2 regions of the Undibacterium sp. TJN19 genome follow, and region 2 is predicted to be linked to the other one. Evidence: riboswitches for the same ligand, from Rfam matches in the RefSeq annotation. Region 2 holds a riboswitch; the other holds the start of a gene.
The links. Region 2 has a riboswitch for cyclic di-GMP ahead of ACO0LH_RS19385 (putative Ig domain-containing protein). Riboswitches for the same ligand answer to the same signal wherever they lie in the genome.
Positions count from the first base shown of each region.

Region 1: linked by a shared signal. The riboswitch ahead of ACO0LH_RS24905 (response regulator) and the one ahead of ACO0LH_RS19385 (putative Ig domain-containing protein) in region 2 are both predicted to bind cyclic di-GMP.

Region 1 is NZ_JBMPPL010000013.1:43,740-49,275, reverse strand. It holds gene ACO0LH_RS24920 (methyl-accepting chemotaxis protein) at 1-619, opposite strand, end outside; gene ACO0LH_RS24915 (chemotaxis protein CheW) at 729-1,274, opposite strand; gene ACO0LH_RS24910 (response regulator) at 1,295-1,660, opposite strand; gene ACO0LH_RS24905 (response regulator) at 1,764-2,678, opposite strand; cyclic di-GMP riboswitch class I at 2,716-2,800, opposite strand; gene ACO0LH_RS24900 (pyridoxine 5'-phosphate synthase) at 2,967-3,695, opposite strand; gene ACO0LH_RS24895 (alpha/beta hydrolase family protein) at 3,738-5,536, opposite strand, start outside.
Region 2 is NZ_JBMPPL010000007.1:234,942-240,477, forward strand. It holds gene ACO0LH_RS19385 (putative Ig domain-containing protein) at 1-1,758, opposite strand, end outside; cyclic di-GMP riboswitch class I at 1,790-1,876, opposite strand; gene ACO0LH_RS19390 (hypothetical protein) at 2,214-2,876, shown strand; gene ACO0LH_RS19395 (hypothetical protein) at 3,088-3,522, shown strand; gene gluQRS (tRNA glutamyl-Q(34) synthetase GluQRS) at 3,696-4,607, opposite strand; gene ACO0LH_RS19405 (LysR family transcriptional regulator) at 4,622-5,536, opposite strand, start outside.

The DNA of each region.
Region 1 (5,536 bases), on a different contig from region 2:
CTACGGCGCCTGCCAGCAAGATCGACAAGGCTGCCACGGTCAGCAGGATATTGCGGGCGCTGAGATAAGTGGTATCGGCTGTCGCACCATCTGAATTAACCAGTTTGGTTTGGTAATCAATCAGCGCATCCATGGAACTGAACCATTTTTCCTGATCGGCTTGCAGGTTGCCCAGCAGCCAGGCCGTGGCTTCAGTTTTCTTGCCTTCTGTCGCCAGGCGCAGGAATTCCCTTTGCGACACACCGTATTTGGTCCGCGCATCAGTCGCTGTCGCGAAAATATTTTTTTCCTCTTCACTGGCAATCAGTTTTTCAAAACCGGTGATATTGGCGTCCTGGTTTTGCCTGCGTGACAAAATCAGTTGCTGCTCTTTCTCGATCGCTGCCGGATCATTGAGCAACAGCATATTACGCATGGAACGTGCATTGGCATTGACGTTACCTAGCATCTTGTAAGCCAGCACGACTTTAGGATAGCTACCGTCCACAATACGGTGAGTACCGTCATTGATGACTTTCAGATTGGACATGGCCAGCCAGGCAGTGACGGCCAGCAGAACCAGCACAGCCGCAAACCCAAGGCTGAGGCGGATACCGATATTCGGAGTACGTAATTTCATTTTGCTCTCCACAAGGGATACATCAACAAAGAACATTGATCAAGACATCGTTTGCATCATTTTCATCGTTTATTCCAGCTTTGCTGCGATGTTCAGCTACCAGTTTGCATCACGTATGACGACTGAGTTTCTCGAAGAAGCTTTCATGATTGAATTCCAGCCAGACACGCTCATCTTTCACGTAGGCAGCAGATACATGGACTTCCAGCATCGCAGGCAATTGCGGCAGCTGGGTGACGCTACGCAAGCCTGAAAGTGGTTGCGGGTAACTGTCGATTACCATGCCTACCGCATTTTCTGCCTTGTCCAGTATCAGGAATAATTTTGTTGCATTCATTTCCGTCCTGCGTCCACCCAATATCAAACCCAGGTCAAACATGGGTACAAGGTTGCCACGCACATTGATCAGGCCAAGCAAGAACGCCGCAGCGCCGGGCAAAGGGGCAATTGCCTGCGGACGTATCACTTCGCTGCCCACTTCTGCTTTCACCAGCAGGTTCAATGAACCTACGCGGTAGCCATAACGATTTCTTTCCACCACAGGTGCAACATCTGTCCACAGCAAATCACCAGGCGGGGTGAAGCGCTGTAGCGCAACGCTGGGTGGTAGCCATTCTTTTGCTGGCGCTGCACCGGTTTCTATCATCTGGTTCATGGCGTATCCGCGTAGAAAGATCAGGCAGCTATCTTGAGCTGATCAATGATCTGATCAGCGGTATAGGGTTTGGCCACATAGCCTTTGGCACCTTGCAGCTGGCCCCAGATCTTGTCGGCTTTCTGCGATTTGCTGCTGACGAAGACGATGGGAATATCCTTGGTTGCCGGATCCTGGGTCAGGTTGCGGCAGGCTTCATAGCCATCCATCTCAGGCATGACAATATCAAGAAAAATAATCGAGGGCTTTTCAGCCTTGGCTTTTTCCAGGGAATCCTTGCCGCTGGATGCGGTGACAACCAGGTAACCGGCGTCGGCCAGTATGGCCTTGATATTTGCCAGTTCAGTCGTGGAATCGTCAACAACGAGTGCTTTTTTCATGCTCATGATGTGCTCCTGATATGTGGTTTGCCTGAATGCCTATGCGCTCAAATGAATGCATAGTTGAAAATGATGTGAACTGTGTTGCCGCAAGCGTCCTGATTTTCGTTCAGGCACCCATTGCCAGACCTGGCGTTTTATCCATGGCGAAGATGGCTTCACTACTGGTCAGGCTCTTTTCAACCACGGCACGAAACTTCAAATGTTCCACCGGTTTGGTCAGATAGCTGTTGCAGCCGGATAATGATCCGCGGATGCGGTCAAAGGGCGAGGATTTGCTGGTCAGCATGACGACCGGCGTGCGTTTTGTCTGCGGGTTACGACGTATCAGCTTGCAAATTTCATAGCCATCCGCACCTGGCATGACAATGTCAAGGAAGATAATATCGTAGGCTTTTTTTTCCAGCATCAGCAAGGCTTCTTCGCCGGTCTCTGCACAGTCCGCAGCGATTTTCATAGTGCGCAGTTCAAGATCAATCTTGATTCTGGCAGTAGGGCTATCGTCAATAATCAAGGCCCTGTGGCCAGTCTGCAAGACCGAGGCAGGTGCATTTTTTTGCACCAGTGCCTGCACGACTGCCGGGCTTGTTGCCCCATGCGCGGTTTGCTGCGACTGATCAGCACGGGCAGCCACAGGAAGCACCCTGATTTTTTCCAGTTCATCAGCAACCTGATCGAGCAAAGCCAGCATCTTTGTAGGTACCAGCGGATGCAACAGATGATGTTTGCCAGGCGTGACCTTGCCAGCATTGGAGATGAATACGGTAGCAGGTTCAGGAATATTGCGCTGCGCTATCAAATCCTGCAAGGCTGCCCTCGCCTGTGCATTGTCAGGGTCAAGAATGACAATATCCGGATCAGCTTCGTGACTGGTATCAAACAGGGAATAGGAATGCCTGCGACCACTGGCCATCGTCAGGCTAAGCACACTACGCAGCAGGCGTAGCTCGTACTCAGACAAGCCAAAAACACCAATCAGGATTTTTTTGGAAGCGCCGGGAAGCGCCATAGAAATATGGTTCATGAGCGACCTGCCTCTTAACGTAAATCCGCATGGCGGACACGGCATCTGGCTACCCTGCGTTATATTGCGAGGGCCCTTTAGTTTTGCGTCCCATCCTTTCGAATGGTTTGCCTTTTAACATCTGGTACTACTGGTACTACTAATTCATGCTCGGTAAACCTGAAACAGAGTCATCAGCAACAGTGGTCTGTCAGCACCGTAACTCAATGTAGAACAATTATTTGTCATATACAAGGACAGATTTCACTGTTTTTTGCATTTAATTTTTGCTTGCCAAATGCATAAAAATTAGCACGAGCGGCATATTTCTGCATATTTTGTCAGCACGGAAACAATTCCGGATTCTATGCTTTCCACAATGACAGCATGACCGATGGAAACTTCGAGAATGTCAGGTATCGTGAGGAATTTGGCCAGGTTGTCCAGGTTCAAATCGTGTCCCGCATTCACGCCAAGGCCCGCTTGTTGCGCCAGTTTGCAGGCGGCAAGAAAACCCTGGAATATCTGTTCACCTTGTGGCGTACCAAAATTTTCTGCATACGGCTCGGTATACAATTCGACACGGTCAGCGCCCAGTTCTTTTGCCAACACCAAATCTGGATTATCGTAATCAACAAACAGGCTGCTGCGTATATCCAGGGCCTTCAATTCTGCCAGCACAGGTTTTAACAGTGCAGCATCCTGGTGCACATCCCAACCATGATCGGAAGTCAGCTGGTCGGCTGCATCTGGCACCAGCGTGCATTGCGCAGGACGGAAGCGCTTAACGACTTCGATAAAATCCGGCGAAGGATAACCTTCCACATTCAACTCTACCCCGCGTGCCTTGCAAAGTGCTCCCAGGGTTTCCACATCCGAATAACGCGCATGCCTTTGGTCCTGACGCGGATGCAGGGTAATGCCATCAGCACCCAGATCAAGACAACGTGCGGCGAATGCCTGTACATCAGGGTAATTACGCCCGCGCGAATTACGCAGTAAGGCAATCTTGTTGATGTTGATGGAAAGTTTGGTCATATCAGGTACATGGAAATGAGAAGATTACTAACGCGTGTTACTTTACGGTTTTAAATTTTTCGCCAGAAAATTTTCCAGCTCTCTTAAAAATTGCAAACGATTGACGTACAGACTCAGATTATGATCGCCATCGTCAAGTTTTAAAAATTGATGGGGTCGACCCGCTTCATTGAGCGCGGCATCCATCATGATACTTTGTTCCATACGAACCGCTCTGTCTTGCGTACCATGTACAAGCAGAATGGCAGATTTGATATCTTTTGCAAAGAAGCGTGGTGAATTAGCCTTTAATTTTTCTCTGTCATTTGTACCTACCTGATTTTCAAACAAAGCCTTGCCATTAATATACATGGCATTGTCCTGGCCCATTTCATTCAGATCAGAAACGCCTCCAAGACTGACAATACATTGATACATATCAGGTGATTTGACAGCGCCCATCAAGGCGGCATAAGCGCCATAACTGGCACCTACGATGCAAATACGCGCAGGATCTGCTATGTTTTTTTCTAATAACCATTTAGTGACATCGGCAAGGTCATTCGGCATTACCTGTCCTGAACGTTCATTGCCTGTCGAGACCAATTTGCTATCACTACCAACAGAATTACGCGTATGCAATTCCACAACCGCATAGCCGCGATTGACTAAAAATTGCGTCCAGATATCAAAATTAGCTTCATCATGCCCTTGCCTGTCAATATTGACCAGTAACACGACGGGTAAATTTTTAGTCGCTTCTGTTTGCGGCAAGCTCAGAAAAGCAGGCAACATCACGCCATCATTGGCCTTGATCTTGATATTTTTTCGTTCAAGCATCGCTTTTGCTGGCAGTGCAGGGTAATTCTGTGAAAACTCTTCCAAGGTATTTGCTTTGTCGTCACCAAGATAAAAGATTCCTGGTTGTTGTGCGTTACTGGAATGCACAATATAGCGATTTTCATCCCTGCTCATAGTGACGATAGAATTAAAGCGTTTTGGTAACGCGTCATCTATAAATTTCACCAGTTCACGCCTGTCCTGATCCCAATAATTGATTTCTGCCTTGCCTGCAATACTTGTTCCTGCCAAGCCTATTGCCTCTCCCGTTTTCTCTGAATAAACCAGTTCACCGGCAATATCTACATTTGGATTAGCCAATACCAATTTAGGTTTTGCATTTTCTTCACGCAGGTCTACCGTGAACAAGGCACGACGCCCTTGGTGGTCGGCGAGAACATATAACTGATTTGGCTCTTTTCCAAAACCGATCGGTGTGACTCTTTCCTTGCTATCAATTTTATATGCCCAGCGCTTGCGCCAATTTTTTCCATCGGGATCACATAGATGCACTTCAATATCCAGCTTATCCTGATACAACCCCAAACGGACTTGATGCTGCCTGTCAACCATCCAATGGCGAAAATTTTCGCGAGAACTTTGAACAGACCGGCGCGATCCGTTTTCCAGATCCAGCGAATACACCGTCGGATCGTTACTTCTCTCCTGATCTGCCAACATGATCAACACATGCTTGCCATCATCGGGGAAGAAATCGATCACACGATCTTGAAACTGGGGTACGAAATTGCTTTTGATGCTGGTTGGTTTAATCAGATTGAGCACTTGTGAACCATCTGCATTCACTGCCAGCAATCGTGTTTCCTGAACATCGACGCCACCAGTGTAGCCGTTGACGATACGCCGGTTAGGGAAAAGTGTGCTGACTAATAATTTTTCATTATTTACCCACCGAAACCATTGAAAGGTAAATTTCCGGTTATCAGTAGCCAACAACGCCTTGGCGGCGCTTACTGGCTGGCCCAACTTATGAACCAGAATGCTGGCATTGCCTTCTTTAT
Region 2 (5,536 bases):
CACGCCACTGATGCTGGCAGAATTAACGACTGGTGGTGATGTGATATCCATGCCGCTGATGGTGCTCAGCAAGCTGTTGACATTGGGCGTGCCCAGGCCTGTCAGCGGGTCAAACCCGGTTTTGGCTGAGCAGTTGGTGCAACTGCCGTCCGTCCCTTTTGTCACATCTGCAAAGACGTTTGCGTAGGTGCCGGGAACGGTCGCTATTTTCCCATACAACACAGAATGCGGCGCTGCCAGTACGGGTTTTGAATTTTGTGCGAGCACGGCATTGGCAACTGCGAAAATACCTGCCCATTGTGGTGCAGCGAGGCTGGTGCCGCCGGCGCTGACCCAGTTGACTGTGCTGCTACCAGATTTGATGACGGCGACATATTGACCAGAATTTGGGTCGGCATTAAAGGCCACATCGGCAACCACACGGTGACCAGGTGTACCCAGGCCTGGTACGGCATTGCTTTGGTAAGCAGGCGTCGCTGTATAGCTGCTGACGCCGCCACCGGTACTCGCCCAGGCCACTTCGCTGCGTGCGCCTGTGCCGGAGTAGCTGAGTGTCGTCCCACCTACGCCAATGACATTCGGTGAAACTGATGGCCAGTCCACACCCGCCCCGGAGTCGCCCGTCGACGCCACATACGTCATTTTTGCCGTGGTGAATGCAGATTCAACCGTGGATGTCCAGCTGCCTTCATGTGAGCCAAAGCTCATTGATACCACGCCTGGCCCCATGGCATTGGCCAGTTTGATGGCAGCGACGAGATTGTTCATGGAAGCGTCAGGTGCTTCAATCAGTATGATTCTTGCAAGAGGGGCCGTTGCATGTGACCACTGCACATCCAACGTGATTTCTGTTGCCCAGCCGGAGTCATAAGCAGGTGCTGACGATGTCATTGTGCCACTTGTGCTGCTGTAAACCACGGCAATTTCACATCCTGTCATGGCAGCTGCTGCCAGCGGCAGACTGGCCGTGCTTGCAATGGTTTTTGTGGCGCAGCCAGGCAGGCCAAATTTTTGATTGAACGCGGTCAGTTCTGCAAGCAGGTTAGGGTCATGCATTGCATCAATGATATAGATGGTCTGACCGGCGCCGAGTTGCGCAGCCTGTGCTGCAGTGAGCGAGGCCGTATTGGTTGCATTCGATGGCAGCGTGGGCAAGCCATAGGCGGTGCGGATCTGTGCTGGTGTATAAGTTGATACAGAACCGGAGCTGGCCAATGGTTGTGCATTCTGACCGGTTTGTGTTGCCGTATCAACGGGCGCTGGCGCCAGATTTTGACGAGGCACAGCCTGAATGGCAGCGACAGTCAAGCCACGTGAACGCATGCCCTGCAATTCGCGCGGAATCGTTTGCCTGTTTGCTTGCATGCGCGCAGAACGCTTATTGTCTATAGCGTCAATATCGGCTGGTGCATCCAGCAAGACCGGCGCCAGATGAAAAGTAGGCAATACAGTTGTTGCACCTGCATCAGGTGGCAATACGGGAACCGTTACCTCAAACGTGGTGGTTCCTGTGGCGATGAGGGCAGGCACGGCCGCAGGCGTTTGCAGGCTGGCAGATTTTTCCGTGCTGCCACCGCAGGCACTTAATAAAACGCTGGCCGCTGTGCACAATATGGCAAGCAGCACGCTTGAACTGGTAAAAGCCAGCCAGTGTGAAGGAGTCGTTGAAATAGTAAGTGTGCGGTTCTTGTTCATCACGCTGGCGCTCCAGTAAGCAAAGAGGGGCTGACCGCGCAATGAAAACAGATCCGGTGACAAGATAGTCAGAAATTAATCCGAAATGTTCTGCATTGGTAACCCCGCCGCCATGACGTTGACACGTTTTAGGCCGGTAGCTTTGCGTCCCCGTTTTTCAACGAGTTTGCCCTCAAATGTGGTACAGAAAAATATTACGTCTTCAGCATAGAAATAAAATCTTTGGAAGGGAAGGACGCAATTGTGAAGGAATGTTGAAAGCATGCCGCTTTAGCATGTCTGTTGCATGAATCTGGGGCAGTTGAAATAATCTGTAAATGATTTGACCAATCTTTACCGGCCTGGCCTGGTTTGCCTTGCGCAGTTTTTGGTAGGTTTGTCCACAATGTTAAAATATTGACTATTAAAAAAATAGCCTCTGTCATTCGATTTTCGTTTGATCGTGTTTGATGATAAAAGAAAATTCATTTATATCATTTATCAAAATACATGCAATTTTAAAACCGTAAAAATAATCCATGAAAAAAAGTACACCATTTTTAAAAGCAGGTTTGTCTCTTTCCATCTTGTTGGTCTGCGCTGTCTCGCATGCTGCAAATATCAATCTTGATGATTGCAGCCTGCTAACTGCCAAACCTTTACGCGCTGATTTTCAGACATGGTTGAACAAGAACCGCAAACTGGCAAACGAAGGGAATTTTGAAGCTGCAAAAATGGTGGCGGCAGAAGCGAATAATCGTCTGGCTTGCCTGGAAGAGAAGATTGCCGAGAAATCACAATGGACGATGACCATGAGCGGTGCAGATGGTGCCAGTGAGACGACTTCAAATCCCGGTATAACTGATATTAAAAAATACCCCGAGGCATTTTCTGCTTTGAAAGATGCGGTCAGATACATGCATCAGGCGGGGACGAATGATCCGGCTTATCGCGGTATGTCTGCGCAACTGGTATTGCGTTATCTGGCAGTATTGCCGGAGTCACTAGAAACCGCTTATGAAGATGTCAGTGGCGCCAATCAGCTTGAATGCGTCATGAAACGCACATTTGGCAAGCGTGATCAAAAATTTGCCTGTGCTTCACACCGTACGACCCTGGCACAATTATCTGTCAAATTGCCGGCAGAACGTCGCGCAGAACTGGATGCCAAAGGGCAGCAGTGGGCGGCCAACTTCAAGTAAATCTAAGCACCCGTTACCCTTTCCCTGGCTACTTCCTGAGTTCGCTAACACACTGACTGTCAGCAGATGGCATGATTAAACTATGCTTCATTGGCGTCAACAGAATTTGATGTGAGGCGTTGTAGTCTCAACGGTCATGAAATTTGATCGCCGATGTGAAATTGCGAAATTGTTTAGTTGTTTGCTTCTCGTTCAAGAAACGGAAATAGCCATGAAAAACATTACCTTCAAAAAAGTTTTGTTCAGCGTAACTTCTTGTGCCGCATTGTTGATATCTGCGCAGTCGCAGGCACAGAATGTATCAGTTCAGTTCGGACAACCCGGATTTTATGGGCATGTTGATGTAGGTAATTTCCCCCAGCCTGAACTGGTGTATCGCCAACCCAGGATCGTGCAGCGCGTGGATGTTGTACAACCCCCACTGTATCTGGTTGTGCCAGCAGGGCATAGAAACCGCTGGGACAAAAATTGCTACCGCTATGATGCCTGCAACCGCCAGGTCTATTTTGTTCAGGAAAGCTGGTACAACAATCGGGTAGTTCCACGCTATCGTGATGGCTACTACCGCGAAATTGATCGCGATCATGATGGTCGCCGTGATTACAGGGAACGTGGCCACGAACATGACTATGGACATGGTCATTGATGCCGATGAAATCTTTGTTTCATGAAAGCCGATTTTTGTAGAAAATTTTTTGATACTGGCAGGCTTGGTTTGCTTGTCAGTATCAGCTGAAATTTGCCTGAAGTTTTTTTGAAATGTTATCCACACGCTTTAAGTCCATGTGTGAATAAATATCTGCATGCGTTCAGCTGATTTCAAATTGGCATAACATGTAGTTTATTTCTCCAGGCAATGATGGCTTTGTCCCAGAACGCCGCAATGCTGCTGGCATTTCCTTCAAGTTTCAATTCCAGAAAATCTGCCGCCGGTATCAAGGCTTCGCGCAACAAATCATTGTCACCGCGATCAAATGCCAATGCCCCGGTTTGTTTGGAAAGTTTTTCACCATATTCATTGAGTACCACCGGTACATGCAGATACGCAGGTGTAGCCAAGCCCAATAGTTTTTGCAAAAAAATCTGGCGTGCTGTTGAGTCGATGAGATCGGCACCCCGGACGATATGAGTGATACCCTGTGCTGCATCGTCAACGACGACGGCCAGTTGATAGGCCCAGAAGCCGTCAGCGCGTTTCAACACAAAATCCCCCACCTCGGCCGTTATATCCTGGGTTTGCAGACCACAGTATCTGTCGTTGAATTGTATGATTTCATGCGGTATTTCTGGCAGGCGCAAACGCCAGGCCCGCGGCGCTTTGCCTGCGGCAATGCCGTTGCGGCAGGTGCCGGGATAAACCTGGCTCGCAGCTTCACCCATGCGCAGGCGCGAGTCGGCAATTTCTTTACGTGAACAGGCGCAGGAATACACGTGCGTATCCAATTGCTGCATGGCGGCTTCATATAAATGCTGGCGCTGGCTTTGCCAGCTTACTTCACCATCATTTTTCATGCCACAGCGTTGCAGTGATTTCAAAATTTCTTGTGCAGCACCTTTGACGTTGCGGTCAAAATCCAGGTCTTCAATCCGCAGTAACCAAAGACCGTCATGTGCTTTGGCATCAAGATAACTGGCCATGGCCGCCACCAGAGAACCCATGTGCAAGGGGCCGGTGGGCGAAGGGGCGAAACGCCCTGTGTAAATAGACGACGAAACAGATTTGGTATCCATAAAACGAAATAGCGTCAGTTGCCGATCAGCATGCGCTGTACGACTGGGTCATTGAGTTTTTGTAAAAACCAGTGCAAGGCCTTGCCTTTGTTGCTGTTGCGCCAGACGATGCGGTTATTGCCACCTGGGCGGCTGCCTTCAGTCTGCTTCTCTATCAAGGTGCCCGCACGCAAATAGGGCAGGGCAATCCGTCTTGGCAGATGGCCGCAACCCAGGCCCGCTAACTGCGCTGCCAGTTTGGCTTGCATGGTTGGCACGGTCAGGGTGTCTTGCCCTCTCAGCAAGCCGGCAGTCATTGAAGGCAGGGTCAGGCCGGTATCGCCAACAGCAATGGCGCGGTGCGCTTGTAAAACTGATAATGTTACAGGTTCGGGCGCGTTTGCGAGAGGGTGAGTTGGTGATACTGCAAAAACCCAGTCAACGTTACCGAGCAGGCGGGTCTGGAATTCACCCTGCATGCGTATCGCGTCTGGTCCGTCATAGGCAGCACCGATGGCGAGGTCGGCCCGTCCAGAGACCATGCTTTCCCATACACCTGACAACACTTCTTCCGAGATCCGTATGCGGGTATCGCAGCCCTGTTGTTCAAATTCCTTGATCAACGGGATCAAGTCATCAAAATGAATAAGTCCATCCATGACAATACGCAATTCAGCCTCCCAGCCACTGGCCGCGCGTTTGACGCGGTTTTCCAGCTCCTGGGCGGCATTGAGCAAATGCCTGCCTTGCAATAAAAGCTCTTCCCCGGCAGTAGTCAGTTTGGCACGGTGACCGCGACGGTCATACAACAGGACATCCAAGTCTTCTTCCAGTTTGCGTATGCTGTAAGTAATGGCTGAGGGCACTTTATCCAGTGCCGCTGCTGCTGCCGCAAAGCTGCCTTTGCGGTCTATGGCATCCAGAATTTGCAGGGCTTCAAGGGTCAGGTT